Regions from separate parts of the Halalkalibacter sp. AB-rgal2 genome, predicted to be linked through region 3. Evidence: riboswitches for the same ligand, from Rfam matches in the RefSeq annotation. Region 3 holds a riboswitch; each other region holds the start of a gene.
The links. Region 3 has a riboswitch for S-adenosylmethionine ahead of ACERJO_RS07750 (methionine ABC transporter ATP-binding protein). Riboswitches for the same ligand answer to the same signal wherever they lie in the genome.
Positions count from the first base shown of each region.

Region 1 (7,293 bases), on a different contig from region 3:
TTAAGCTTATTGGTGAAGGAACCAAAGATGAAAGAAAAACCGTTAGCTTTTAAAGCGTTTATAAAAAGCTTGCTTCTTATTTTTAAACAAGAAGGTAAATGGTTATATGCTGTTTTTATAGTTGGTGGAATTAGCATGTTTGTACTCTTCGGGGTACTATTTTATTTATCAGATTTATTAGAAAAATCTCATCAAATTGATGGAATTAAGAAAGGCATTATATTAGCTATTCCTTTAGCGGCACTTTGCTGTGCATCATTTGCGACCGGTAAAGTGATCGGACAGGATAAACAAAAAATGAAATGGATGACGGTGTTTGGGGTGAGTTTATTAACGATTGCATTATTTGCGATGTCATTTTCTCAAGATATCTATTTACTGTTAACAGCTTTATTAGTAAGTGGAGTAGGTATTGGCATCGCTCTTCCTAGTTTAGATGCCCTAGTAACGGAAGGGATAGAGATGGCCCAGCGAGGTTCGATTACGTCGCTTTATAGTAGTATGCGTTTTGGAGGAGTCGCTTTAGGTCCTCCTGTTTTCTCCATGTTAATGAAAACAACACATGCCTTTACTTTCTTACTCAATGCTGGAATTTGCATACTCGCATTAGTTGTCGCGCTTCTAATGATTAAACCTGAACAAAAAATAAAAATTACATGGGATTGAAGGAATATTTATTCTAGGACATATTGAAGCAATGGTGTAGTTGTGGTGAAATGAATTTGTTTTTGAAATTGATATCTAAAAAGAAAAACTGCATTTGCAGTTTTTTTTCTGTAATAGACATGATAAAATGCGATGGAAACAAAGAACACGAGGGCACTGAATAAGTTAGATAACAGAGGCCACCTGAAAAAGTACAAATCAACTTTTCAGTCCCTTTGATTTGACTAGCAATGGCTTCATTCGTTGCTCACTTGATACGAGATACCTACCCGTATCAAGCTCTTCAAAATGGACAACAGTTTCGCACATTGCTTAAAGAACACCGTATTTTTAGTGGAAGGTGGTAACGTGGAGCATGATTCAATGTATGGATCAAAATGGATGTCTCGTTCATTTACGACTTGGAGAAGACTTTACCATTGAACCTGAACATGTTTTGGTCTTTTGCCGATTTAAACAGAAATGGTTAGTGACGAACCATTGCAGTAGAGGATTAGAATTTCCAGGCGGTAAGAAGGAAAAAGGAGAATCACTTGAAGAAGCAGCTTTTCGTGAGGTATGGGAAGAGACAGGTGCTATTTTATCTCAACTAAAGTATTGTGGATTTTATGTTGTTAATGAGATTGATCATGAATTTCATAAAGCTATTTTCTTTGCTGAAGTTATAGATGTTGAATCAAAGGAAGATTACGGAGAAACGGGAGGACCGGTTTTAGTAAAACAATTTCCCGAGAATATTAAACATGATAATCGATACAGTTTTATTATGAAGGATGATGTACTTCCTGCTACATTAAGTTGGTTGAAGAGGGAAGGCTTGACAACATGATTATAAGTCAGACGAATTTGAAATCTCCTCATTCTGCTATTGAGCTTATGGAAATCACATATTGTAGTCAAGGATTACGTGTAAAGGCTTATCTAGCTACTCCTCGTAATCAGAATAAGCTTCCTGGGTTACTTTATTTACGTGGTGGCATTAAACGTGTCGGTATGGTTAGAATCGAACGTGTTATTCAATGGGCATCTGAAGGAATGGTCGTAATGGCCCCTTTTTATCGCGGTAATTTTGGTGGGGAAGGCAGAGAGGATTTTTGTGGAGAGGACCGTCAAGATGCGATTTCAGCATTTGATGTTTTAGAGTCATTAGATTCAGTTAATCGCCACTCTATTCATATTGTAGGATTTTCAAGAGGAGGTACAATGGCTTTACTAACGGGAATGGAGAGATCTAATGCGAAAACGATTACGTGCTGGAATGGTGTTTCAGACATGAAGCTTACATATGAAGAACGTGTTGATCTAAGAAGGATGATGAAACGTGTTGTCGGAGGAACTCCGAATAAATATCCAGAGAGATATGAATGGAGGACTCCGTTAGGAAAACTGGAGCAATTACAATCACGTGTATTAATCATTCATGGTTTGTTAGATGAGCATGTTTCTGTAGAGCATGCTTTTCGCTTAAAAAAAAGCTGTGATCGATTTAAAAAACAAGCTGATATGTGGCTATATCCAACCTTTAAACATCAATTTCCATATGAAGCGCAAAAAAAAAGTGCTTGCAAGTGCAGCTCAATGGATGAGGCGAGCAATTATTGACTGAATTTGGTTGATTCATAATTTTTTAATAATATATAGTTGACAGTTTACGATGATGTGCGATATGATATGCCTCGAACGGATACTCTTATCCCGAGTTGGCGGAGGGACAGGCCCGACGAAGCCCAGCAACCATCACTTAATAGCCAAGAGTGAAAAGGTGCTAACCTGCAAGGCATTTGCCTTGAACGATAAGAGGCAAAAGGTAAACATTTACACCCTTTTCCTCTTGATAGGAAAAGGGTTTTTTATTGTATTTGTATGAAAACGCCTTTGGTGAGATACTCTTGAAATGAAAAAGTGATACATCAATCTTATTCATAAATTCATGGCACATGTATGTGTATAAAAAATGAATGATTTGCTGTTTTTCTTATCGTTTCGTGTAATCTTATGAAAGAGATTCCCTTACTTTTTTTGATGGGAATGAGTGCCGTCTCAAAAAAAGCACATCCTAAAAAGGAAGATGTGCCAAGGAGGATATGAAAAGTATGTCAGAATTACAAAGTCGTCGTTTATTTACGTCAGAATCAGTAACAGAAGGTCACCCAGATAAGATTTGTGATCAAATCTCAGATGCCATTTTGGATGAAATTTTGAAAAATGACCCCAATGCACGTGTCGCTTGTGAAACAACGGTTACAACCGGACTAGTATTAGTTGCTGGTGAGATCACAACGAGTACTTATGTTGATATTCCCAAAGTTGTTCGTGAGACGATTAAAGGAATTGGGTACACACGAGCAAAGTACGGTTTTGACGCTGAAACGTGTGCGGTATTAACATCTATCGATGAACAATCTCCTGATATAGCTCAAGCAGTTGATGAAGCATTAGAGGCACGTGAAGGCAATATGACAGATGAGGAAATTGAAGCAATCGGGGCTGGGGATCAAGGCTTAATGTTCGGTTATGCGAATAATGAAACGAAGGAATTAATGCCTTTACCGATTTCACTTAGTCATAAGCTAGCACGGCGCTTAACAGAAGTACGAAAGGAAGAGATTCTCCCTTATTTACGTCCTGATGGGAAAACGCAAGTGACGGTTGAATATGATGAATATGATCAGCCTGTTCGTGTTGATACGATTGTTATATCAACACAGCATCATCCTGAAGTAACGTTAGAACAGATTCAACGTAACCTTAAGGAATATGTCATTAATCATGTAGTACCAGCGAACTTAATTGACGAGAAGACAAAGTACCTCATTAACCCAACAGGCCGTTTTGTTATCGGTGGTCCACAAGGGGATGCTGGTTTAACAGGTCGAAAGATTATTGTTGATACATATGGTGGTTATGCACGTCACGGTGGTGGTGCATTTTCCGGAAAAGATGCAACAAAAGTTGACCGATCCGGTGCTTATGCTGCGAGATATGTTGCAAAAAACATTGTAGCGGCAGGTCTTGCTGATAAATGTGAAGTACAATTAGCATATGCAATTGGAGTGGCTCAGCCTGTGTCAATTTCAATTAATACGTTTGGGACAGGCAAAGTTGTTGAGGAGACACTTGTTTCACTTGTAAGAAATAATTTTGATCTCCGTCCTGCTGGTATAATTAAAATGCTTGATCTCCGTCGTCCTATTTACAAGCAAACGGCTGCGTATGGACATTTTGGACGTACTGATGTTGAGTTACCATGGGAATTAACGGATAAGGCAGAATTGTTAAAAGCAAACGCGGAAATATAATAGAATTTGTTCAAAGAAGCTAACCTTATAAAGAGGTCAGTTTCTTTTTTTATAGTATTAGGCTTGAAAAGTAAGTGGATTTACGGATGATGTGGCTTCATTGAGGAGATGGTGACGTATGTCAAGGAAAAAAGCAGGATAAACTATTGAATAGGAGGTGAACAGAATGGCTCAAGATGTACTTTGTGAAGTGGATAACTGTGTTCATTGGTCTCAGGGGAATAAGTGTGAGGCAGAACGAATTTATGTCGTTAGTCACCGCGAACAAGCGGAGCGTACAGAAGAAACAGACTGTAAAACGTTTAAGCCTCACTAGGAACTAATAGAGAAGTGAAAATACGCCCATCAAGCCCATACTAGCTTAGGGCGTATTTTAGTAACCGTGTTATACCTTTAGTATTGATAATAATAATCAGTTTTATTCATCATTATGCAAGATGTTTTTTCTTGTTGTTTATAAATGCGACATGTTCATATTGTAAGAGCAACTGATCAAAAATGGCTTCCCATGATTGGGTAAGTGCATAGGAACGAGCTTGCTGGGCAAAATGTCGTCGCTTATTAGGGTGTTGAATTAAGTCAGTTATAGCGTTAATAAAGCTTGTAGGAGATTTTGCGTCACATACTATTCCTGTTTTATTATGTTCAACGATTTCTCTTACGCCACCTTGATTCGATACAATAGCTGGTGTTCCTGAAGCGAGTGATTCTAAGACGACATTTCCGAAGGTTTCGGTAGTAGAAGGGAAAATAAATAAGTCGGCACTCGCATAAACAGCAGCAAGCTCTTCTCCTTGTAAATATCCCGTAAATGTAACAGATTCACTGTTAAACTCTTCTTTCATTTCGGATAGGAGTGGTCCGTCGCCTACAATGACCCATTCAATGTGCCTTTTCATTTCACGAGGAAGTTGTCTAATAATCTTTCTCAATGTCGCCATGTCTTTTTCTGGAGCAATCCTTCCAACGTATATAAGTGTATATTTGCTTTTCGAGGTTGAGGGCTTTTGCTTGTTCGGGTTATATAATGAACAATCAACTCCTCGTTTCCATAAATCCACTGAATTAAAACCTTTATTGAGAAGATGTTCTTTCGTTTCAAGTGATGGAACGAAGGTTTTCTCGAAGCCTGAATAAAACCATTTCACATATTTCCAAAGCATATCTGACATAAATAATAATTTATAATAGCGTAAATAGTGGTCAAAGTGTGTGTGGTAAGAACCAACCATAGGAATATGATACTTCTTTCCATAGTACAGTCCTGTTAATCCAATGTTAAATGGAGTTGTAATGTGAATAAGGTCTGGCTTAAATGTTTCGAGACGTTGTCTTAGTTTAATTATGTTTGGAACAGCTAATCTGCATTCAGGATACAGAAAAAAAGGAAAGCTTGTAAAGGCATGTATATTACTTGCGAATGGATTCTCTTTTTCAATGGATTCAGGAACAAATAGTTGATAAGGAATTCCTCTCCGCTCAAGATGATTGACAAACCGGTGTAATGTACGTGCAACTCCATTGACTTGAGGGATATACGTATCTGTAAATAATGATACTCTCATTAAACTCCTCCTTAATCAAGCTTACATAATAGGTAAATGGATCATTAGTGTATAACTTCCAAATGCTGATACAGTACCGAGAATTGCTCCAGCTAATACATCAGAGGGGTAATGAAGTCCAAGAACAATTCTTGATAATCCAACAAGTGCTGCCGCAAAGAACAGTGGAAGAATTAAAATTGGATAGGAAATCATGAATGGTACTATGATCGCAAAGATAGCTGTCGTATGTCCTGATGGAAAGGAATGATCCTTAAAAGGGTTTTCAACTACTGTTACATTTGGTAGTACTAAGTAAGGGCGGTTCCTTGGAATCCTCTTTTTAATCAAGCTCACAACTGTATGGCTTACAATTAAAGCAAATAAGGCAATCCAGCCTGTTCGTTGTAAGGGTCCTGAAGCAAAGATGCTTAAACTTAATGAAAATAGAATGGTAAAGCTTGCGCCACCGAAGTGGGTCACATATTTCATGGTGGAGGTTAAATAGTTTTGTTGATTAAAAAAGTGGAAAAAGGAACAATCCGTTTCATATAAACGTTGTCGATACAAATATGACTCCTCCCTTGTGATTGGCTAATTCGATTGTTACTTACACGTACTTATAGTTTAAAGGTTGATTATTGAGAGAAAATCAAGGAGATGTAAAAGTTATTTATAGATTGTGAAAATGGGGCTGTATGGACGCAAATGATACGATACAGCCCATATAGGTGTAGTGAATCTTCTAACACGCATTACTGTCTGTTGTTTGTAGTAATATGGAAGAGTTAGTCGTTGTTTTGAGGCTCAGAATGCTTGTAATGTTGCCCTTTTTCCACGTACTCATTTCGAATTCTTGTCATGTCTTGAATATCATCCGCAGTTAAATTACGTACCACTTTGGCTGGTCTTCCGAACGCTAACGTATTGGCAGGGATTACTTTACCTTGAGGGACTAAGCTTCCTGCACCGATAAAGGCCCCTTCGCCTATTTCCGCTCCATCGAGAATAATGGAGCCCATTCCAATTAATGCTTTTTGACGAATCGTACAGCTATGAAGCATACATTGATGACCAATGGTTGCATCATCTTCTATGATTAACGGATAAGCGGGGCTTTGGTGTAACATCGATTGATCTTGAATGTTGACTCGCTTTCCTATGATCGTAGGTGACACATCTCCTCTTATTACTGTATGAAACCAAATACTTGTTAGATCACCAATTGTTACATCACCTGATACAATGACCCCATCAGCTAAGTAAACACTATTAGCAATTTTGGGCATTTTTCCTTCATAAGGATAAATCAATAGTATCAACTCCTTTTCGTTTGTAAGAAAAATCGCTATACTTATTGTAACGCAAAGTCATGTTACGATGTCTAACTTTCTACAGACATGCAAAGGAGGCTACATCATGTGGAAATGGGAAGTGGAAGAGCCGAGAGGAACGGTTGTTGTTGTTCATGGTGCTGGAGAGCATCATGCACGTTATGAATGGTTAGCTGAGCGTTTTAATGAACATGGATTTGATGTCATAATGGGTGATTTACCAGGACAAGGACGAACGCGTGGCAAAAGAGGACACATCCCATCTTTTGATTATTATTTAGATACAGTGGAAGAGTGGATTGAGGAGGCGAAAGCTTCTCAGCTGCCAATCATCTTATTCGGACATAGTATGGGTGGTTTAATTGTCATTAGAACGTTGATGGAACGAAAGCCAGCAATGATTCTTGGTGTAATTTTGTCATCACCGTGCTTAGGGTTAACATCACCTCC
Region 1 covers NZ_JBGUAV010000022.1:49,020-56,312, forward strand. The annotation lists gene bcbE (bacillibactin exporter BcbE) at 1-666, shown strand, start outside; gene ytkD (RNA deprotection pyrophosphohydrolase) at 1,022-1,495, shown strand; gene ACERJO_RS15725 (alpha/beta hydrolase family protein) at 1,492-2,268, shown strand; SAM riboswitch class I at 2,354-2,466, shown strand; gene metK (methionine adenosyltransferase) at 2,760-3,965, shown strand; gene ACERJO_RS15735 (DUF1540 domain-containing protein) at 4,132-4,281, shown strand; gene ACERJO_RS15740 (glycosyltransferase family 4 protein) at 4,394-5,530, opposite strand; gene ACERJO_RS15745 (phosphatase PAP2 family protein) at 5,552-6,079, opposite strand; gene ACERJO_RS15750 (gamma carbonic anhydrase) at 6,298-6,822, opposite strand; gene ACERJO_RS15755 (alpha/beta hydrolase) at 6,929-7,293, shown strand, end outside.
Region 1: linked by a shared signal. The riboswitch ahead of metK (methionine adenosyltransferase) and the one ahead of ACERJO_RS07750 (methionine ABC transporter ATP-binding protein) in region 3 are both predicted to bind S-adenosylmethionine.

Region 2 (7,293 bases), on a different contig from region 3:
GCACTGATCATGTCGATACCGATTATTTATGTCATTTGGCGCTCTCTATTTGCTGGGAAGGATCGTTGGATGAGATTGCTAGATGGTCGCATTCCTGAATTGTTGTGGAATACGTTTTCATTGACAATAGCAGTGACCGCTTTTGCTGTCATCATTGGTATTTCTCTTTCATGGTTAGTCGTTCGGACTGATTTACCTGGGAGGAAAGTGTGGCAATGGTTATTGGCGTTGCCGCTCGTGATCCCACCGTATGTTGGTGCGGTTACATACATTATTGTTATGGGTCCAAGTGGCTGGCTACGAGATTTGTGGCGCGACATTTCTTTTCTCGTCGAATGGTTTGGACAATATCCGCTTAATATTTATTCATTTTGGGGCGTTTTTTTTGTTTTGACAATGTTTACATATCCATATGTGTTTCTTATTGCTAGTGCGTCATTACGAAAGATGAATCGTAATTTTGAAGAGGTGGCTCGTTCTCAAGGGTTAAATACAGCGCAGATTTTTTGGAAGGTTAATTTACCATTTTTACGTCCGGCGATCGGAGCAGGGGCGATTCTGATTTCTTTATATGTGCTTTCCGACTTTGGTGCTATAGCGATGCTCCGGTATGTGACGTTTACAGCTGCGATTTATTTTCAACGTTCGAGCTTTGATACAGCCTCTGCTTCTGTTTTGAGCCTTGTGCTAATCGTACTGACGATTTTGATCTTATGGATTGAGTCAAGGACGCGGAGGAAAAGTCACTATTATCAAACGAGTAATACATTCCGAGAGCCAGAAATATTATCATTAGGAAAATGGAAACCTTTCGCCTTTCTGTATGTTTGTTGTGTGTTTCTCGTTTCAGTTGTCTTACCAATTGCCGTTCTGATTTATTGGTCGGTTATTGGGATGGGAATGGGTGCTCTTGATGCAAGGTTTTTCGGCTTTGCGTGGAATAGTATACTCGTATCAGGTCTCGCTGCATTATTATGTATGCTGCTAGCATTACCGATTATTTATTTGAAATCACGTTATCCATCAGGGTTGACGACTTTCATTGACAAATTAAGCTATGCTGGCTATGCGTTACCTGGTGTGATTGTTGGTTTAGGAATGATCTTTATTTTTAATAATCATATTCCAGCGTTGTATAACACGTTTTACATGATTGCGATTGCTTTTGTCATTCGCTTCTTACCACAAGCGATGCAATCGGGGGAAGCCTCGCTTAGCTTAGTGTCACCTCGAATTGATGAAGCGGCAAGGAGCCTCGGTTATCCACCGTGGAAGGTGATGTTTAAAGTGATCCTACCAACGATTCTTCCCGGTGTATTAGCAGGGGGGGCGCTCGTATTTGTAAGTTCAATTAAAGAGCTACCAGCTACATTAATGCTAAGGCCGCCTGGCTTTGATACGCTAGCTGTCCGGGTTTATTTTGAAGCAACAGAGGCGATTTATCATTTGGCTGCACCTGCAGCGTTACTAATTATTGTCGTTTCGGTTATTCCGTTGCGTTACTTGTTAAAGAAGTACTAATCGATATTGTCGGTTGAAAGAGAGGCTGTAAATACAAGGTGCTTGCCATCTTGTATAATGGCCTCTTCTTTTTTTACAGAAATAAAACGATGTTGACGGTGGTGGCGGTTTCGTACGTTACACGTTCTCTTTCAGTAAGGCTTTAGCGCTTGTAACGCCTGGATTTGACGAAATGAACAAGTATGAATGGAAATGAATGATAAGAAAAGGGAATATTTAGAGGTCTTGTATGATATACTGTCCACAAACTAGGATATAAGGAGTTATAACTATGACAGATCAGGTACCTGTTATTTCATTACGAGATTTGATGATGAAATATGATGATGAGTATGTCTTACGAGGCATAAATTTAGATGTGTATGAAGGCCAAATTATTGGCTACATCGGACCGAACGGGGCTGGGAAAAGCACAACCGTTAAAATTATGCTAGGGCTTGTCCAAGGATTTACGGGCTCGGTGCAAGTTCTTGGAGAAGATATTGCAAATGGAAGAGTCGAGTATAAACGGAAGATTGGTTATGTCCCTGAAGTCGCTGAATTATATGATATGCTGACAGCTCAAGAGTATTTAACGTTTATTGGTCAGCTGTATGGAATTGAGAAGGAAGCAGCTGATTATAAAGCGCGTCGACTAATGAAGCAATTTGAATTGGAGGAGGTCTATTATTCTCGTATTTCTTCTTTTTCAAAAGGGATGCGTCAGAAAGTTTTACTTATTTCAAGCTTATTACATAATCCTGATGTACTATTTCTTGATGAACCGCTGAGTGGTTTAGATGCAAATAGTGTGATGGTTGTAAAGGAAGTAATGGCTCAATTGGCCTCTCAAGGTAAAACGATTTTCTATTCATCACATATTATGGATGTTGTTGAGAAAATTAGTAATCGAATTGTGCTCATTTCGGAAGGGAAGATTATTGCAGATGGGACGTTCGATGAGCTAAGAGAAAAGAATTTAGAAGGCTCATTAGAAGAGATTTTTAATGAATTGACTGGCTTTCATGAGCACCGAGAAATCGCAAGTAAATTTGTTTCGATTGTTCAAGAGGTGTAAGGATGAAGGATTATTTACTGCTACGTTTATTAGATCGATGTAAAAAAGTATTTCGCTTGCTTGGAGTCGATTTTACTGACATAAGAACGATCTTACAAGTGAAGTTTGAAATGGATCAGCGACGTGTTCCGACGGTTTTTGCCGATTCAGCAAAGAAGGAAGATAAGAAAAAGAATCAATTTTTATTATCATTAGGGTTATATGCCCTATTTGGTCTTATTTTAATTCCCTTTCTCTTTGGTGAAGAGTACTTATTCCAATTAAGTATTGTCTTTTCAATTTATATGTTTCTTGTCATGTCATCGCTAATTTCGGATTTCTCAACTGTGCTACTAGATGTGCGTGACCGATCGATTCTAGCAACGAAGCCGATTACTGAGAAGACGTTGGCGGCGGTGAAAGTGATTCATGTCGCAAATTATTTAATACAATTATCGTTAGCGATTATTGCGATTCCACTTATTGTAGCAATCTCTGTGAAAGGAATTGGATTTGCCTTCTTGTTTCTAAGTAGTATCGTTTTTTTAAATTTATTCATTATTGTCATCACAACATTATTATATTTACTAATATTACGTTTCTTTAATGGTGAAGTGCTGAAGGATATGATTAATTATGTTCAAATTGGGCTTTCTATCGCGCTGATTGTTGGGTATCAAATTGTTGTTCGTTCATTTGAATTTGTTGATTTGAACATAGAGTTTCAAGCAGCGTGGTGGCAATTTTTCTTACCGCCTATCTGGTTTGCGGCACTATTTGAGCTCATTTTAAATCAGGTTGTAAATGCATATTTTATTAGCTTTACGAGTCTAGCGATTTTCGTTCCTATTGTGGCGATGGTCTTTTACGCACGATTCATGCCAACCTTCGAATATTATTTGCAGAAGCTTGACAGTCATGAGAGAAATACGAGGGAACGAAAGAAAAGATGGCTTACGTGGATATCAAATATCATCTGCTCTAGTAAGGATGAACGAGCCTTTTTCCATTTTGCTAATATTGTCATAAAAAGGGAGCGCCAATTTAAGCTTAAGGTGTATCCATCTATTGGTCTTGCACTTGTCTTGCCTTATCTCTTTCTTTTCTCAGAAATGAGAAATAGCACTTGGGGAGAGATCGCAAGTAGTCAGTGGTATTTGTCGATGTATTTTACGATTTTGCTCATTCCAACTATAGTCGTAATGGCGGAATATTCTGAAGGCTACAAAGGAGCATGGATTTATGAGTCTTCACCGTTAAAAGGGTATCATCTTGCGGTTAAAGGAACACTAAAAGCATTATTAGTAAAGCTAGTGTTGCCGTTGTATGTACTTGTTTCGATCATTTTTCTTTGGATCTTCTCGATTAGAATTATTCCTGATTTAATTGTATTGATCTTTTCAAGTATGCTCTATATGGCCATTTGTCAGCTGGCTGCTGCGCGTATAAAGCGTCCTTTCTCCAAATCATTTAAAGTTATTCAAGATAGTAAAGGGTGGCAAATGCTCGGCTTAGTCTTATTAGGTGGTGTATTTTTCTTAGGTCATTACGTTAGCCTACAGTTTACTGGTGGGGTATATGGTTATTTACTTATGGTAATAGTTGCGAATTGGCTCGCATGGAGGCGGATTTAGTTGAATGATGTAAAAAAACATATTTTTCTTGTCGGAATTCTATTGACTTCTTTTCGATAAGGTATTAAAGTTAGATTATTCATTTTTGACAGAAAATTAGATAAATAGACTCTTATCAAGAGTGGCAGAGGGACTGGCCCGATGACGCCCAGCAACCGTTCTTACTTGAGAAACGGTGCTAAATCCTGCAAAGTATGACGGTTTCATACTTTGAAAGATGAGAGAGGATTTCAATCATAGCATGATGAACCTCTCTTTATGGATAAGAGAGGTTCTTTTGTGGTCAATGAATGATAGTGATGAAAGAAAGAGAAAAGGGGAGCTGGAGAAATGAAGAAAGTATTGAAACATGCGATTGCACCACTTGCACTTGGACTACTTCTTGTAGGGTGTGGTACAGCTGAAGACACAGGACAAACAGGACAAGCTGGGAGCAATGATAGTGATGTGAGCTTTGAAAGTGTTCCAGAGCGTTTTGCTGAAGGAGAAGATGTAAACATTAAAGTCATCCGTAAAATCGGTGGTGACGATCATACAGCGCAATTTTTAGCTGGAGCCCAAGAGGAAGGGTCAGCTCTTGGATTTGATGTTGAAACATTTACAGCTAATGGAAATACGGAAGCATTTCATGATGCGATTGCACAGGCGGTCAATGGTGACTATGATGGTGTCATTATTTCTCATGGGGATGATCAGGCTACGATTGAAGGTGTTCGAGATTTAGTGGATAGTGGAAAAAGCGTTGTAGCGTTTGATTCAGATGGTGGTTTAATAGACATTGAAGGTGTCACATTAACGTCTCAAGATGATGAAGAATTAGCATCATTAGCGTTAAATCAATTAGTAGAAGATTTTGATGGTGAGGCGAATATTGTTTACCTATGGGTCGATGGATTTCCGCCAATGGTTAGACGTAATAATGTGTACCAAAAAGTACTTGATAGCCATCCAGGAATTAATGAGCTTGAACGCTTTGGGGTAGCGGCAGAGGATACATCAGTCCAAACACAGAATGCAGTTTCGGCGATGTTAACTAAGTATCCAGAAGGTGAAATTGATGCGATCTTTGCAACGTGGGATGCTTTTGCGATTGGTGCGACAAGAGCATTGAAGGAAGCAGGACGTGAGGATATTGCGATTTATGGTATTGATATTTCAAATGCAGATTTACAAGAGCTACAGGAGGAAGGAAATCCATGGAAGTATACAGCAGCTGTTGATCCGAAATTAATTGGCGCTGTTAATGTGAGAATTTTAGCTAAGAAGCTTGCTGGGGAAGAAACGCCACAAACGTATGACCTTGAAGCTTCATTAGTATCACAAGATCAATTACTAGGGCAAGAAGAGTCTGTGAATATGGTGAACCTTGCTGATATTATTGAAGGTTGGGGACAATCAGATGCTTTCGAAGAAGATTGGATGAAAGAGCTTAAAGAGCATTATCAGCAGTAAAGTTAAAGAGGATCTCTTAAAGGAAACTGAAAAAGTAAAAAAAAACAAACTTTTTCAGTTTCCTCTCTTTGGGTGTCTAAAAGCGGAGTTAGAGCTCTTTTAGACACCTCCTTATGTTTGAAGAACTGAAAAAGGTTTTTTATCTATTGCTATTCCCTCAGCTAAGTGGTGAGGATGTTGAAAGAGTATGAGGAAAAGACGTAAGGTGGGGAAATCGTCATGACGACATTACATATGGAAAGCATATCAATTGAATTTCCTGGTGTAAAAGCGCTTGATCAAGCAACGTTTCAGATTGAAACGGGTGAAGTACATGCATTATTAGGGGCTAATGGCGCTGGGAAATCGACTTTGATGAAAGTATTGTCAGGGGCGTATAGTCATTATTCAGGCTCTATATCCTTTGATGATGTTGAGATGGAAATTCGATCACCAAAGGACGCTCAAAATGCCGGTGTTCAAATTGTTTATCAAGAAGTAGACACGGCTTTGATTTCTTATTTGTCGGTAGCAGAAAATATTATGCTAAATGAAACGGTTAATGAATTAGGGAAGAAACAATTTGTTAGCTGGTCATTGATTCATGATAAGACTAAAGCGATATTAGAAAAAATGAATATTCGTATTTCTTCAAAAGCACTCGTTAATGAATTGACGCTTGCCGAAAAGCAAATGGTCTTAATTGCAAGAGCGGTACGTTCAAACTGTCAATTTCTCATTTTAGATGAACCGACAGCACCTTTAAGTCAAACTGAAACGAATGAATTGTTTCGTATTGTAGGAGAGCTAAAGGCTAGTGGAGTCGGAATTATTTTCATTTCACATCGGTTGCCAGAGATCTTTCAAATTTGTGATGGAATTACGGTGATGAGAAATGGACAATTTGTTCAACGAGTACGAACGGCAGAAATAACACAAAATGAAGTGATTGAGAAAATGCTAGGCAAAAAGCTCGAAGATCAATACCCGGATCGCTTTGAGGTGAGTGGGGAGCGTATCCTAGAAGTAAGAGGACTTTCAGATAAGCAAAAGGTACATGATGTGAATTTTCACGTTCATGCAGGTGAAATTATTGGAATAGCAGGACTTGTAGGAGCCGGAAAAACAGAGTTATGTAAAGCGTTATTCGGAAAATCAACGAATCTATCTGGAGACGTCTTACTTAAAGGAAAGAAATTAAAGCTGAAAGCACCCCATCAAGCTGTTCAGCAAGGCTTAGCGCTCGTTCCAGAAGAACGACGTAAAGAAGGGGTCCTTGTAACAGAATCTGTTACGACAAATTTGACAGCGGCTAGCTTGTCTTCCTTCACTAGGCTATTCGGATTTTTAAATGTGAGAGCAGAACGTAAAAAGTCAGTAGAGGTGATTCAAAGTCTAGGGATCAAAACCCCATCAGAATTAGCTCTAGTTGAACATTTATCTGGTGGAAATCAACAAAAAATCGCCATTGGAAAATGGTTGATTGCTGATGCGGACGTCTACATGTTTGACGAACCGACAAAAGGTGTTGATGTAGGGGCAAAAAAAGATATCTTTCTCTTAATACAAGAATTAGCGAAGCGAGGAAAAGCGATTATTTATGCTTCATCAGAGCTAGCAGAAATTGTTGGTGTAACGAATCGTGTGTATGTGATGTACGATGGAAAAATG
Region 2 covers NZ_JBGUAV010000005.1:144,740-152,032, forward strand. The annotation lists gene ACERJO_RS06330 (ABC transporter permease) at 1-1,521, shown strand, start outside; gene ACERJO_RS06335 (ABC transporter ATP-binding protein) at 1,793-2,578, shown strand; gene ACERJO_RS06340 (hypothetical protein) at 2,581-4,191, shown strand; SAM riboswitch class I at 4,301-4,415, shown strand; gene ACERJO_RS06345 (sugar ABC transporter substrate-binding protein) at 4,522-5,643, shown strand; gene ACERJO_RS06350 (sugar ABC transporter ATP-binding protein) at 5,863-7,293, shown strand, end outside.
Region 2: linked by a shared signal. The riboswitch ahead of ACERJO_RS06345 (sugar ABC transporter substrate-binding protein) and the one ahead of ACERJO_RS07750 (methionine ABC transporter ATP-binding protein) in region 3 are both predicted to bind S-adenosylmethionine.

Region 3 (7,293 bases):
GGCTCTAGCATTAACAGTTGGAGAATTTCATTACGCTTCTTCTCCCCACCAGAAAATCCTTCATTTAAATAACGGTGTGAGAAAGATTCATCCATTTCAAGTAAACCCATCTTTTCATCTAGTTTACGAATGAATTTCATTAAAGAAATTTCGTCACCTTCTTCACGCTTCGAATTAATCGCGGAACGTAAGAAATCAGAATTCGTAATCCCACTAATTTCACTTGGATATTGCATCGCTAAAAACAAACCTGCTTGAGCACGCTCGTCCACTTCCATCTCTAGCACATCTTCTCCGTTCATATGAACAGATCCACTTGTAATTTCATACTTAGGATGTCCCATAATAGCCGATGCAAGAGTAGATTTACCTGTACCGTTTGGACCCATGATAGCGTGAATTTCGCCACCTTTAATTTCAAGGTTGAAATCTTTTAAGATTTCTTTTCCCTCAATAGACACTTGCAAATTTTCAATCTTCAAAAATGGTGCTGACATAATTCTCATACCTCCAATGTATTTCGCTAATTCGTTATTGTTAGCGAGTAAAAGTAATTGATTGTTGTTCATTGATTCTCAATTTATTCTCATTACAATCTTATAACAAATCTAGATAAAATTCAAGAATTCACCCTCAACTGATCTTAACTTGTCACCTTATCTTTTTATTATTATAAACATTGAAAAGAGAGTAGCACCGATGGCACTACTCTGTTTTATTTTATCATAAAATGTAAACACAAGCGAAATCGAATCCTCTTATTTTTCTATTTCTTACTGTACAGGCTGGCTATCTCCTAGCTCTTTCATTGCTTCTTGAACAAGTGTGACTGCTTGGCTCATAGCTGCACCACCACCAAATGCTGCTGAAACACCAACCGTTTCTAATATTTCATCCTCTTTGCATCCTTCATCTAAACATCCTTTTGTATGATAAATAATACAATATTCATCTTGAGAAAAAATACTAATCCCTAAGGCGATTAACTGTTTTTCCTTCTTCGAGAGCGTGCCTTTTTCAAAGCATGCTTCTGTAAATGCATTATATTTCTTCGCTATCGTAGGCATTTTTTTCGTAAATACACCTATTCCTTCTTTATAATCTTGTAACGCCATTTGAATTGGACTTTGATCCTGTTGGTCCTGCTGTTGTTGCTGATCCATTTTATCATCCCTCCTAGTCTTTTAAACATCTGTATTATTTACAGGGAGGTTGTATGATATACGAAAGAAGTACCAGAAAATGAATGTGGAAGGCCTCTGAAAAAGGACCCTCGAAAAGAAAACGATCTTTTCCTTGTGCCATGCGGAACCTCATTCCGTTAAATAGACAAATATTCTACTTTTGCATTAGAAACGGAACGTCATTCCGCTAATATGCCAAAAGAAGAGCAAAACGAAGCGTAAATGGCCAAATAGCGGAACGAGGATCCGTAATAACCGGAATAAAGTCAGTATAAAGGAAATAACGGAATGACGTTCCATCAAGTCGCAGCACAACTTAATGAAGAAAAGACCGCTACCGCTAGGCCATTGAAAAAGTCCGATCTTCTCAAAAAAATGTGGGAATTACAAAGCCACTGAAAAAGTACAAATTAGCTTTTTCAGTGGCTTCATTTCTAGTGTCTATTGATTTAGTTTTGAACAGGAATAACCGCTCCATCGTATTGTTCATAAATAAATTCGCGAATTTCCTCTGAAGTTAACACTTCATACAAGGCTTGAACTAATTCACCCTCTTCATTACCTTCACGAACAACTAATAGGTTTGGCTGGAGAACATCCTCACCCTCGAAAGCAATTCCATAAGCATCAATATCAACTCCACCTTCAAGGGCATAGTTCGTATTGATAACGACCGCATCACCTTCGTCATTTTCAAATGAAGGTGCTAACATTCTTGCTTCGACTTGATATTCATCAAATTTTAAGTCTTTCGGATTCGATACGATGTTTTCCACACGTGCAAGCTCGCCATCTTCAATATTAAGCTCAATTAAACCAGCGCGCTCAAAAATCGGTAAAATACGTCCATGGTCACTAATCGAATCACTTATAATAATCGTTGCACCATCTGGAAGTTCATCTAAACTACTATATTCTTTTGAATACACACCAATTGGCTCATAATGTATTTCACCAATACTAACAAAATCATATGCCTCATTTTCATCCATTTGCGAAGCTAAATACCCAGGTGTTTGAAAATAATTTACATCAATTTCATTTTCCAGTAACGCTTCATTAGGCAGAATATAATCAGAAAAGGTTGTAATATCTAGCTCAATCCCTTTCTCCTCCAATATAGGAGCCGCAGCCTCTAATATTTCCGTATGTGGCACAGCTGACGCACCGACACGTAACGTTTCTAACGAATCCTCATCTGCTCCATTTCCACATGCTGCTAATGTAACTGATAATCCTAATGCTGCAATTAAACCCGCTACTTTTTTCATCTTTCTTTCCCCCACTCTTATCTTTTGTCTGTTTTATGTGTAAAGTAGTCCCCGATCCATTGAATGATAAAGACAATAATCAGGATGGCTACTGTTGCCACCAATGTAATCATACTATTATTACGTTGAAACCCTTCTAAATAAGCCAAGTGACCAAGTCCTCCAGCAGCAATAACACCTGCCATTGCCGTATAACTAACGAGAGCAATCGCTGTAACCGTTATGCCTGAGATCAAAGCTGGCATCGCCTCTGGAATTAATACTTTGCGAACGATCGTGAAAGAGGACGCGCCCATTGCTTGTGAAGCCTCAATAACCCCTTTATCAATTTCCCTAAGAGCAATTTCTACCATTCGAGCGTAAAAAGGTGCAGCACCAATAATTAACGCAGGCAAAGCTGCATTTGCACCTAACATCGTCCCAACCATTGCCCTTGTAAATGGAATGAGAAGCACAAGTAAAATTATGAATGGAATTGATCGAAATACATTGACAATCGTACTAAAAACAAAATGGATAATGGCATTCTCCCATAAGCCACCCTTACTCGTCACATATAATATAAGACCAAGTATGATTCCCAATACAAATGTAACGGCAACGGAGATCGTTGTCATGTAAATTGTTTCAACAGTTGCTTCCCATAATTGATCGACTTTAATTTCCTCAAGAAGATCATTCATCATTCTTGATCACCTCCACATCAACCTTCTTCTCTTTGATGAAGGCAATCGCATCATTGATTATGTGCTCTTCCCCTTTAAGTGAAACAAACAACGTCCCATATGAACCATTTTGAATCTTTGTAATCTTACCTTGTACAATGTTTACTTCAATATCAAAAGCTCGAATTAATTCCGTAATAAGCGGGCTTTCTGTTTCATCACCAACAAACGTTAATTGAACCATTCGGCTATTTGGTTCACTCGCCAAGGAAGCTAAAGCCTCAACGGTCTCTTCTGGCTCGGTAATTTGTTTAACAAATTCTTTTGTCATTTTCTGCTGTGGTCTTCGAAAAACGTCTAGAACAGGACCCATTTCAACAATTTGTCCTTCTTCCATGACGGCAACCCGATGACAAATTTTTCGAATCACATGCATCTCATGAGTAATTAAAATAATGGTTAAACCAAGCTTCTGATTAATATCAACTAATAGCTCTAAAATCGAGTCTGTCGTTTTCGGATCAAGAGCAGATGTGGCTTCATCGCACAAAAGCACACTTGGATTGTTGGCTAATGCTCGTGCGATGCCGACACGTTGCTTTTGACCACCGCTCAATTGGGAAGGATAACTATCTCCACGACCTTCAAGTCCAACAAGCTCGATTAATTTATCGACTCGCTCTTTCCTTCGCGCTCTATCGACACCTGCAATTTCCAGAGGAAAAGCGATATTTCCTCGTACGGTACGTGACCATAGAAGGTTAAAGTGCTGAAAGATCATGCCAATTTCTTGACGCGCCTTTCGCAATTCTTTTGCTGATAGAGTGGACAAATCACGCTCTCCAACAATGACATTACCTTCTGTCGGTCTTTCCAACATATTTAGCATGCGGATCAGTGTGCTCTTACCTGCTCCACTATAGCCAATCACACCAAATATTTCACCTTCCTCTATCGTTAAATCGACACCGTCCACTGCTTGAACGGGTCCATTTTTCGTATTAAAACGTTTCTTGATCCCTTTTAATGAAATCATCGAAAACCACTTCCCTTCGAGGTCAATCAAAAGGTATAGCCACCCTTTTTGAACAACCTCTTATAATACTTTATATAAAGACCGTATTTATTAAAAATAAAAAAATCCTTCCTGTGCGTGACAGAAAGGATGATACATTCGTCCTTCCTCTCATCTTTCAAAGTGGTAAACACTTTGCAGGATTTAGCACCTAATAAGATGATTTATCACCTTATCGGTTGCTGGGCATCGTAGGGCCAGTCCCTCCGCCTCTCGCAATAAGAGTTTTACTATATGAAAATACTAATCTTTTAGCTCCTATGAATAATAGCATAGGAAAAAATCAGCTGTCAATGAATGCTGATCAGTATTTCTTGCCAATTTTGTGAATAGCCTTACATGTTAATGACCCATAAGGGATTACGAAGGCACTAATAAAGGTTTTTAACCTTATCAGTGCCTATTAAATACAATGAGAGAAACCGTTGTCTCCTTTAAAAAACCTGATATGAAGTGAGTTTCTTGTATCAAGCGAACAATTAGCACCAGCCCTCATCACAATTTTCTACATAGGATTGAACATCGTTAGGCTTTTTATTTTCATATCTGTATATTTTATCTGCGTCAAATTCAAAACCTTCAGCCATTTCATGCTGCAGGCCTTGGTTTGTTTCCATTACTTGACCAATCTTGGCTTCCCCCATGTATAAGCTAAGCTTCCCATCTTCATACTTACCTTTCACTTGACTGGTCACATCAATCTTCACAAATTCCAATTCCACGTAAGCACCTCCTTATATATACAAAAGTTACGTATAGCTTCCCCAGAGTAAGCTAACTTATCATAACGAAAAGCAAATCATTTAAAAAACGTCGGCTGTGCTTCCGAATTCATATAAAAAAGAGGTTCCAAAAGATTTAACCTAGATCCTTTGAAACCTCTGTATTGTTCATTTCTACTCTTGACTAATCATTTCCTCATATTGTTCCGCTTGCATAAGCTCATCTAGCTCCGCTTCTTTACTTGGCTTGATAATAAGCATCCATGCTTTTTCGTATGGAGATTCATTGACAAGCTCTGGTGAATCATCTAAATTTGCATTTACTTCAACGACTTGTCCACTAATTGGAGCATACAACTCCGAAACCGTTTTCACTGACTCTACATTCCCAAATGGCTCATTAGCTGTCAGTTCATCACCCACTTCAGGCAATTCAGCAAATACAATATCCCCTAACTCTTCCTGCGCAAAATGAGTGACCCCAATTCGAACTTGACCATTCTCTTTCTTCACCCATACGTGCTCTTTCGAATACGTTAGCTCTTTTGGTAATTGACTCATGGTTAACCTCCTACTTTTCATCTATGCTCTTTAGTATAACGTGATGCTGTTGAAAAGAAAAACAACTTATTTCCAATTTTGTTCAAATAAGTCTTCCTTAAAACCAACCGTCACTTTCTTTTGATCAGTCGTTAACGGGCGCTTAATTAACATTCCATCAGAAGCAAGCAATTCTAACGCTTCATCTTCTGTCATTGTTGGTAATTTCTCTTTTACATTTAGTTCACGATATTTCTTTCCACTTGTATTAAAAAATTTCTTTATTTCTAGTCCACTATTTTCCACCATGATTTTTAGTTCTTCTTTAGTCGGTGGATTTTCGACAATATGTACATCATTCACTTCTATCCCTTTTTCCTCTAACCATTTTTTAGCTTTTCGACAAGTTCCACACTTTGGATAATGATAAAAAGTTATTGCCATCACAAACATTCCTTTCTCATTTATTCATCCTTAGTATTGCTTAATTTATGTAAAACCACAACCAATATGTTTCATTATTAACAACTTCTCACTAGAATAGACTATTGCCATTTTCTTAAAACTAAGTGTGTATCCACTGGATACGCTTCATGATATGCAGCATTCCCAAAGGAGGATCAACATGCAGCAAACACAAATCTCAAACCAACAAAACCAGCAAAATCAAGCTATTATGCAGCAACCACCAGCGATTATTTCAACAAAGGATCAATTGTATTTAACAGACATGCTTTCATGGAATTTAATTGCGATGAAAAAGGCTCATTTCTTCGCTCAGCAATGTCAAGACCAAGACATTATTCAAGCCCTTGAAAACGCCGGATCCATGCATCAACGCCATTACGAAAAAATACTAACTCACTTGAATGCGAATCAAAATCAACAGCAATCTATACCGGTTCAATAATAGGGAGGGCCAATAAATGAATCAACAAAAAATTAAAAATCCTGAACTGCAAGTACCAAAAACACCACAAATGTCTGAACGCGACTTTATAAATGATCAATTAGCAACGGAAAAATATATGTCTAACGCCTATACGGTTGCATTAAATGAATTAAGTCACGATCAGCTTTATCAAGACATTTCTACCATTTATAACGAAACCCAAAATTGTCAACGTGATATTTATACTATCATGTTCAAAAAAGGATTTTATGCGTTAGAACCAGCTGAGCAACAAAAGCTTTCAGAAGCATACCAGCAATTTTCGGGATACCAATCACAATTCCCTTATCAATAAAAAGTGAAAGGTCTGTCCTAGGATTCGATCCTTTGGACAGACCTTTTTCTAAATAATAAGAAGGTAACGTCAGAGGACATGGTTATAAGCCACATTTTTTTAGTGCCCTTTATAATCACACATTGGCGTTGTCGATATTTCCCGAGAAATATCATTCCCCACTTGAAAGCAAGCTTTTCTTTTGATATGACTTAAGTATAACCGAAAGGAGAGAAGAAAATGGAAACCACGCTACATATTCAAACAGAAGCTCGTGACCAAATGGTTGAAATCACGCACAGAATACAAGACTGGATCAGGTCCATTAACTTTCAGGATGGTATCATTATCGTTAACTCTTTACATACAACAGCAGGAATTACTGTTAATGAAAATGCCGATCCTGATGTAAAGACAGACATGCTTATGAGACTAGATGAAGTATACCCATGGAACCACCCAAAGGATCGTCATATGGAAGGAAACACTGCTTCTCACCTAAAGACAAGTACGGTCGGTCACTCTCAAACGATTATTGTCTCAAATGGGCAATTACTGCTCGGAACATGGCAAGGAGTCTATTTTTGTGAGTTTGATGGGCCTCGCCAAC
Region 3 covers NZ_JBGUAV010000007.1:56,056-63,348, reverse strand. The annotation lists gene sufC (Fe-S cluster assembly ATPase SufC) at 1-497, opposite strand, end outside; gene ACERJO_RS07765 (carboxymuconolactone decarboxylase family protein) at 774-1,163, opposite strand; gene ACERJO_RS07760 (MetQ/NlpA family ABC transporter substrate-binding protein) at 1,634-2,455, opposite strand; gene ACERJO_RS07755 (methionine ABC transporter permease) at 2,473-3,138, opposite strand; gene ACERJO_RS07750 (methionine ABC transporter ATP-binding protein) at 3,131-4,156, opposite strand; SAM riboswitch class I at 4,304-4,420, opposite strand; gene ACERJO_RS07745 (YusG family protein) at 4,675-4,917, opposite strand; gene gcvH (glycine cleavage system protein GcvH) at 5,092-5,478, opposite strand; gene ACERJO_RS07735 (arsenate reductase family protein) at 5,545-5,901, opposite strand; gene ACERJO_RS07730 (hypothetical protein) at 6,083-6,367, shown strand; gene ACERJO_RS07725 (spore coat protein) at 6,384-6,704, shown strand; gene ACERJO_RS07720 (secondary thiamine-phosphate synthase enzyme YjbQ) at 6,924-7,293, shown strand, end outside.

Region 4 (7,293 bases), on a different contig from region 3:
ATATGGGAAATGTTTAATGGAACATAATGCGATAAAATTGTTATATACACATTTTTTTAATCATTGATAAGAAGACTGAGCAGAGTCAGTCTCTTTTTTTGTTAAAATGCCCTTCATCATAAATAAAATTGTAAAAATTTTAATTTAGTATGGAAATTATCAGGCTCATTGATTATATTAGATTGAGATGAATAATGATTTTGGATTAAGCATTTTGAGGTGAAAATTAGGAGATGTCTAAGATAAAGGGAAGTACGGAGGAAAATGACGTACTTTTTACAACTAAAGAAGAATTTACGATTGCATTTAATAAGTTAGGATATTCCGAAAAAGAATACTTACAATTTATGGAGCCGGCAAGACTCGTTAAAGTGACGCTACCTTTGAAGTTAGATGATGGTTCGACAAGGTTATACACGGCATATCGTGTACAACATCATTTATATAAAGGTCCCACAATGGGTGGTGTCATTTGTCACCATAATTATAATGAAAATGATGTAGAATCTTTAGCGATGATTATGAGTATTAAAGCGGGAGTTTCAAGCATTCCATTTGGTGGAGCAAAAGGATTAATTATTTGCGATCCTCGTGAGTTGTCTTATCGAGAAATGGAACGCTTAAGTAGGCTGTATATACGTAGAATGTATGAGATTATCGGCTCAAGTAAGGATATACTAACGTCTGAAGGTCAAGCGAATACTCAAATGATGTCTTGGATGTATGATGAATTAAGTTATTTTGATAAGGAGTCAGCAGGTGCCATTACAGGTAAAGCATTAGAAATTGGTGGTACATATGGTCGTGAAAAAGCGGCGGCAATTAGTATTATTACAACATTAAATGAAACGTTAAACTATAACAAACGAGAGTTAAGGGATACGCGCGTAATCATTCAAGGTTTTGGAAAAGTCGGAAGCTTTCTTGCGCAATATGTACATCAACAAGGGGCTACTGTAATTGGAGTTTCAGATAGTTACGGAGCACTATATGATGAAGATGGTTTAGATATTGATTATTTATTAGATCGACGGGATAGCTTTGGAACCGTAACTAAATTATTTAAAAATACGTTGAAGATAGAGGAACTTCAAGGAAAGCAATGTGATTTATTGTTACTTGCTTCTGAGCAGCAGCAAGTCACACCTATTCAAATAGAAAACCTTGATGCTTCGATTGTTATTGAGGTGACCAATCATTCACTACCAATGACTAATATGCCAAGTATTAATCAAAATGAACTATTTATTGTACCTCATGTTCTTGCAAGTATTGGAACAGACATCATTTCGTATTTAGAGTGGTTACAATATAAACAAGGGTTAAGATGGTCAGAAGCAGAAGTCGAGCAACAGTTAAAAAAGAGAACGGCTCAATCCTATCAAGATGTCTATGAATTAGCGATTAGACGTAAAGTTAACTTGCGCTTAGCTTCGTTTATGTATAGTTTACGTTCAATCGTTGAAGCATCTCGTTTTCGCGGTTGTCATTAGTTTGATATAATAAATAAAAAAAGGAGAAGCCTTGCAAACTGGCAACTCCTTTTTATGTAGGTGGTTTATTAATGAATAGAGAAGATGTTATTATTATTGGTGCTGGCCCATGTGGATTGTCAGCAGCAATTGCATGTCAAAATAAAGGGCTTAACACGTTAGTCATCGAAAAAGAAAACGTTGTTCATTCTATTTATCGTTATCCCACTCACCAAACGTTTTTTAGTACGAGTGAAAAGCTTGAGATTGGTGATGTAGCTTTTCTAACAGAAGAACGAAAGCCTAGACGAAATCAAGCATTAGTGTATTATCGTGATGTAGTGAAAAGGAAAGAGATCCGCATTAATAAATACGAGCGAGTATTGAAAGTGAAAAAAAAGGGTGGGTTATTCAATATAAGCACATCAAAGGGGTGTTATGAGTCCACTTTCGTTATTGTGGCGACTGGATATTACGATTCTCCCAATATGCTTAATATACCAGGTGAAAACCTCAGTCATGTCCATCATTATTTCAAGGAAGCTCATCCGTACTTTGATATGGATGTTGTCGTTATAGGAGGGAAGAACTCAGCCGTTGATGCATCGCTAGAACTACAAAAGGCTGGTGCACGAGTAACGAACTTATACCGTGGTAATGATTATTCAACAAGTGTTAAGCCATGGATTTTACCAGAGTTTGATTCGTTAGTTCGTAATAACTCCATTCAAATGGAGTTTAATACTGAAGTAACTGAGATTACGAACTCATCTGTCATATATAAAAAAGAAGGTACGAGCCAAGAGGTTAAAGCTGATGTCGTTTTTGCCATGACGGGTTATCATCCTGATCATTCGTTTATTAAAGCGATGGGAGTAAAAGTAGACGTGGAAACGGGGCGTCCAAACTTTGATCCAGTGACAATGGAAACAAATGTAAATGGGCTTTATATTGCCGGTGTAATTGCTGCGGGAAACAATGCTAATGAAATATTTATTGAAAATGGACGTTTTCATGGAGAGGTTATTGCCAATCATATTATTTCATACTCATGAATGTAAAAGTCTAGAGATGGGTATTTCAAGGGGATTGAAAAAGTTTGATTTTTAACTTTTCCAGTCCCCTTTAAGCAATGCGCGAAACCTTTGCCTATTTTGAAAAGCTTAGTATGAGTGGTTTTTTTATTACGATTATTGCTCAAATAAAGCGTGCATCTGAGATAAGTCATTTGTTTGTTCGAGTACCACCATTAATTTCAAGCGAGCCTTTTGTCCATTTAAGCCATTTGCGAAAATGACTCCTAATTCTTTTAATGTTCTGCCACCTCCTTCGTAAGCATAAATATCTTGAACGATACCACTAAAGCAACGTGAAACAAGAATAACAGCTATATTGTTAGATAGAAGTGATTGAATAGGTTTAACTAATTCAGGAGGTACATTACCTTGGCCGAATGCTTCGATCACCAACCCATCTATATTCGTCTTATGGATGGCGTCGATGATGCTAGGGTCCATTCCTGTATAGGTTTTCATTAAGGCAACGTTCTTATTTAATTGAGTCAAATTATACGTCTCACGCTTCGTTAACGTGTGGTGAAAAGTAACCCCGCGCTTTGTAACAATCCCAATTGGCCCATATTGAGGGCTTTGAAATGTAGCAATATTGCTTGAATGTGTTTTCGTTACGTTTTTTGCAGTGTGAATTTCATCATTTAAAACAACAAGAACACCTTTTCCTTCCGCCTCCTTACAGGCAGCTACTTTGACAGCTGAAATGAGGTTATGAGGACCATCTGCGCCGAGTTCATTACTTGATCTCATTGCACCTGTCACAATCAGCGGGATGTCCCATCCTAATAATAAATCAAGCAAATAGGCTGTTTCTTCAAGAGTATCAGTTCCGTGAGTAATAACAATTCCTTCTAATTGATCTTCCTTAACTCGTTTCTTCATATGTTTTGCTAATTGTACTACTATATAAGGAGTCATATGAGGAGAGGGAATATTTAAATAATCATCAACGATGACAGAAGCTATTGTTGATAGAGATTCAATTGTGGAATATAATGGATTTAACTGTTGCTTTAAGATTGTACCATTTGGACCTTCTTGCATCGCAATCGTTCCACCAGTATTAAGAATAAGTATTTTTTTCAATTTATACACCTCTTATCGATCTGAATAATGATAGTACTGACCTTATATATCATAGCAGAATAATGATTTACTTGAGGAGGTTATGAAGCATTTTTCTGCACGTTTTTTCTGAGTCGAATAATCAAAGGTTCAAATGCTTAAGATAAAAGGGAAAGGACATATAATGATTGCACTCATTACAGCAGCTATTGCTCCGGGAATGGCTTTATTATCATATTTTTATTTAAGAAATCATTATAGTGATACAACAGTTGGTTTTATTTTTAGGACATTTTTTGTTGGTGCTCTCTTAGTGTTTCCAGTTATGGTATTACAATATGCTTTCTTAACGGAAGGTTACTTTCAACAAGCTTTTCTTCGTACTTTTTTCTTATATGGATTTGTTGAAGAATTTTTTAAATGGTTTCTTCTTTATTTTTTTACTTATCAACATACGACATTCACTAAACGTTATGACGGTATTGTTTTTGGTGTCGCGTTATCGCTCGGCTTTGCAACACTTGAAAATGTTTTTTACTTATTAGCAAATGGTCTTGATTTTGCTCTTGGAAGGGCTATTTTTCCTGTATCGAGTCACGCTCTGTATGGGGTCATAATGGGCTACTACTTTGGACGAAGTAAGCTTGAGCATTCAAGAAAACGTTTATATCTATTTTTCGCTTTATTATTTCCATTTTTATTACATGGAACATATGATTTCATTTTAGTATTATTTGATATATACTTTCTTATTGGAATGATTCCATTTATGCTGTTATTATGGTGGTTAGCATTGACAAAAGTAAAACGAGCTCATCAATTAGATGTTTAAGAAAGGGGAATAATCATGCAACAGAGAGAGCGGTATCGCGTTGTTATACGCTGTTTAAGTTGTGGTGAAAAATATATTTTACGAGGTTATTTAAATGATCATGGTGAGTTTGAAACGGGATTTAAACGGTGTGTATGTGGAAATGATCAACAATTACACACAGATGCAACTCTCGAATAAAAAAGAAAACGAAATAACCTTGCAAATTTAACGAAAGTGTTGTACCTTTAATAAAACAATATATGATGATTCTTATCACGAGAGGCGGAGGGAATGGCCCTATGATGTCTCAGCAACCAGCCACTAGGTCAGGTGCTAATTCCAACAAGTTGAAATTGACTTGAGAGATAAGAAGGAGAGCTGATTAAATGTAAACAAACACCTTCTTCTTATTACTCGAAGAAGGTGTTTTCTTTGTTCTACAAAAAGTAAGAAGGATATGATGATGAGACTACTAAAAAAAATTAATCTGAGTTGTCTTATTTGACTAGGAGGTTATGTTGATGAATGACAAGCATTTACGCACAGAACTTGTACAAATTGGAAACCGCTCAAAAGATCCTACAGGAACCATTAATACTCCTGTTTATTTCTCTACAGCGTATCGGCATACAGGTATCGGAGAATCAACGGGATATGATTACTCTCGTACAGGTAATCCAACAAGGGAAGTGTTGGAGAACGCCATTGCTAGTTTAGAAAAAGGAGACAGAGGCTTTGCCTGTAGTTCAGGAATGGCCGCCATTCAAATTGTCTTTTCATTATTCGAGGCAGGGGATGAAATTATCGCTTCGAAGGATTTATATGGCGGAACCTATCGGTTATTTGAAGAAGGCTGGAATAGATGGGGTTTGAATTTTTCGTATGCCGATCCTCGTGATATTCGTAATGTTGAAGCTTGTTTAACTGATAAAACAAAAGCGCTCTTTATTGAAACACCGACAAATCCACTTATGCAAGAAGCATCCATCAGTGAATTAGCTACTTTTGCTAAAAAGCACGATTTGTTATTGATTGTTGACAACACCTTTTATACACCATTGCTACAGCAACCGCTAGCTGAAGGTGCTAATATCGTTATTCATAGTGCATCAAAATATTTAGGTGGTCATAATGATGTGATTGCTGGACTAATAGTCGCAAAAGGTGAAGCTTTATGTGAAAGGCTCTTTTATTATCAAAATGGTGTAGGTGCGATACTTTCATCTTTTGACTCTTGGTTATTAATAAGAGGAATGAAGACATTAGGTTTAAGAATGAACAAACACCAAGAAAATGCGAAAAAAATCGTTCAGTATTTTGAGCAAGAGGAAGGTGTAAAAGAGGTACTTTATCCTGGGAAAGGCGGGATGGTTTCATTTCGAATTGAACAGGAAGAATGGGTAAATCCATTTTTACAACAATTAAAGCTAATCTCATTTGCTGAAAGTCTTGGTGGAGTTGAAAGTCTTATGACTTATCCAGCCACACAAACTCATATGGACATACCTGAAGAAATTCGAATTGCCAATGGTGTCTGTAATCGTTTATTACGCTTCTCGGTTGGGATTGAAGAAGCTGAAGATTTAATTGGAGATTTACAGCAAGCATTTCATTACGTAAAGGGGCAGTCCTAGCATAGGATCGAGATGGGAGGAATAAGGTGACTTTTTTAAATCAGCTACAATCTAACATTTTAATTGGTGATGGAGCAATGGGGACTCAATTGTACGCATTAGGCGTTGATCAATGCTTTGAGGAGTTAAATCGTACTCATCCTGAAATGATCGTTGATGTCCACGAAAAATATGTAAACGCTGGAGCTGATATGATTCAAACGAATTCATATGCAGCTAATGCTATTAAACTCGATAAATATGGTCTTTCAAAGCAAGTGAAAGATATTAATTATCAAAGTGTGAAGCTTGCTAAGCAAGCTTCACATAATGACACTTATATATTTGGAACAATAGGTGGGATTAGACGTTTTCAATTAGAAGAAGTAGGGCTCGAAGAAATTCGAAATGCTTTTAAGGAACAAGCTGAAATCCTACTTGAATCAGGTGTGGATGGTCTTCTTCTTGAAACATTTTATGATCTAGAAGAAGCAAAGCTCACTGTGGAGCTTGCTCGTAACCTAACTTCCTTACCGATCGTGATGAATATCTCATTAGGAGAAATCGGAGTATTAAATGGTGGGATTCCTGTAACGGAAGCATTTAAAGCTTTGTATCATAATGGTGCAGACGTTGTTGGTTTAAACTGCCGTATGGGACCTTATCATATGTTGCGTTCATTTGAAACCGTTCCTATTCCTAATCAAGGGTTTCTTGCTGCTTATCCTAATGCAAGCTTGCCTGATTTCCGTGATGGACGTGTTTTTTATCAATCTAACGCTGATTATTTTCAATCAATGGGGAAAAAGTTTATCGAACAAGGTGTGAGATTACTAGGCGGTTGTTGTGGTACGACTCCGGAACATATTGCTGCGTTTGCCAAAGTAAAAAAAGAAGTAGCCCCAATTACGAGCAAAGTTGTCCGTCCTTTACATCAAATATTGGTGAAAGATCAAATTCCATCAAAAATAGATAAACCATTGCCAGAGATCGTGAAGGAACGCCATTCAGTTATTGTAGAATTAGATCCACCAAAGAAATTAAGTACGGAAGGTTTTATGCAAGGGGCTAAAGCATTGAAAGATGCCGGTGTGGACGCAATTACAATGGCTGATAATTCGTTAGCTTCTCCGAGAGTTGATAATTTATCTCTTGGTTCAATGGTCAAACAGCAGCTTTCGGCACGGCCACTCGTTCACATTACTTGTCGAGATCGAAATTTAATCGGATTACAATCTCATTTGATGGGATTACAT
Region 4 covers NZ_JBGUAV010000002.1:130,597-137,889, reverse strand. The annotation lists gene ACERJO_RS02220 (genetic competence negative regulator) at 1-67, shown strand, start outside; gene ACERJO_RS02215 (Glu/Leu/Phe/Val family dehydrogenase) at 234-1,493, shown strand; gene ACERJO_RS02210 (YpdA family putative bacillithiol disulfide reductase) at 1,565-2,527, shown strand; gene ACERJO_RS02205 (asparaginase) at 2,663-3,631, opposite strand; gene prsW (glutamic-type intramembrane protease PrsW) at 3,795-4,442, shown strand; gene ACERJO_RS02195 (hypothetical protein) at 4,458-4,622, shown strand; SAM riboswitch class I at 4,692-4,796, shown strand; gene ACERJO_RS02190 (methionine biosynthesis PLP-dependent protein) at 4,946-6,058, shown strand; gene ACERJO_RS02185 (bifunctional homocysteine S-methyltransferase/methylenetetrahydrofolate reductase) at 6,085-7,293, shown strand, end outside.
Region 4: linked by a shared signal. The riboswitch ahead of ACERJO_RS02190 (methionine biosynthesis PLP-dependent protein) and the one ahead of ACERJO_RS07750 (methionine ABC transporter ATP-binding protein) in region 3 are both predicted to bind S-adenosylmethionine.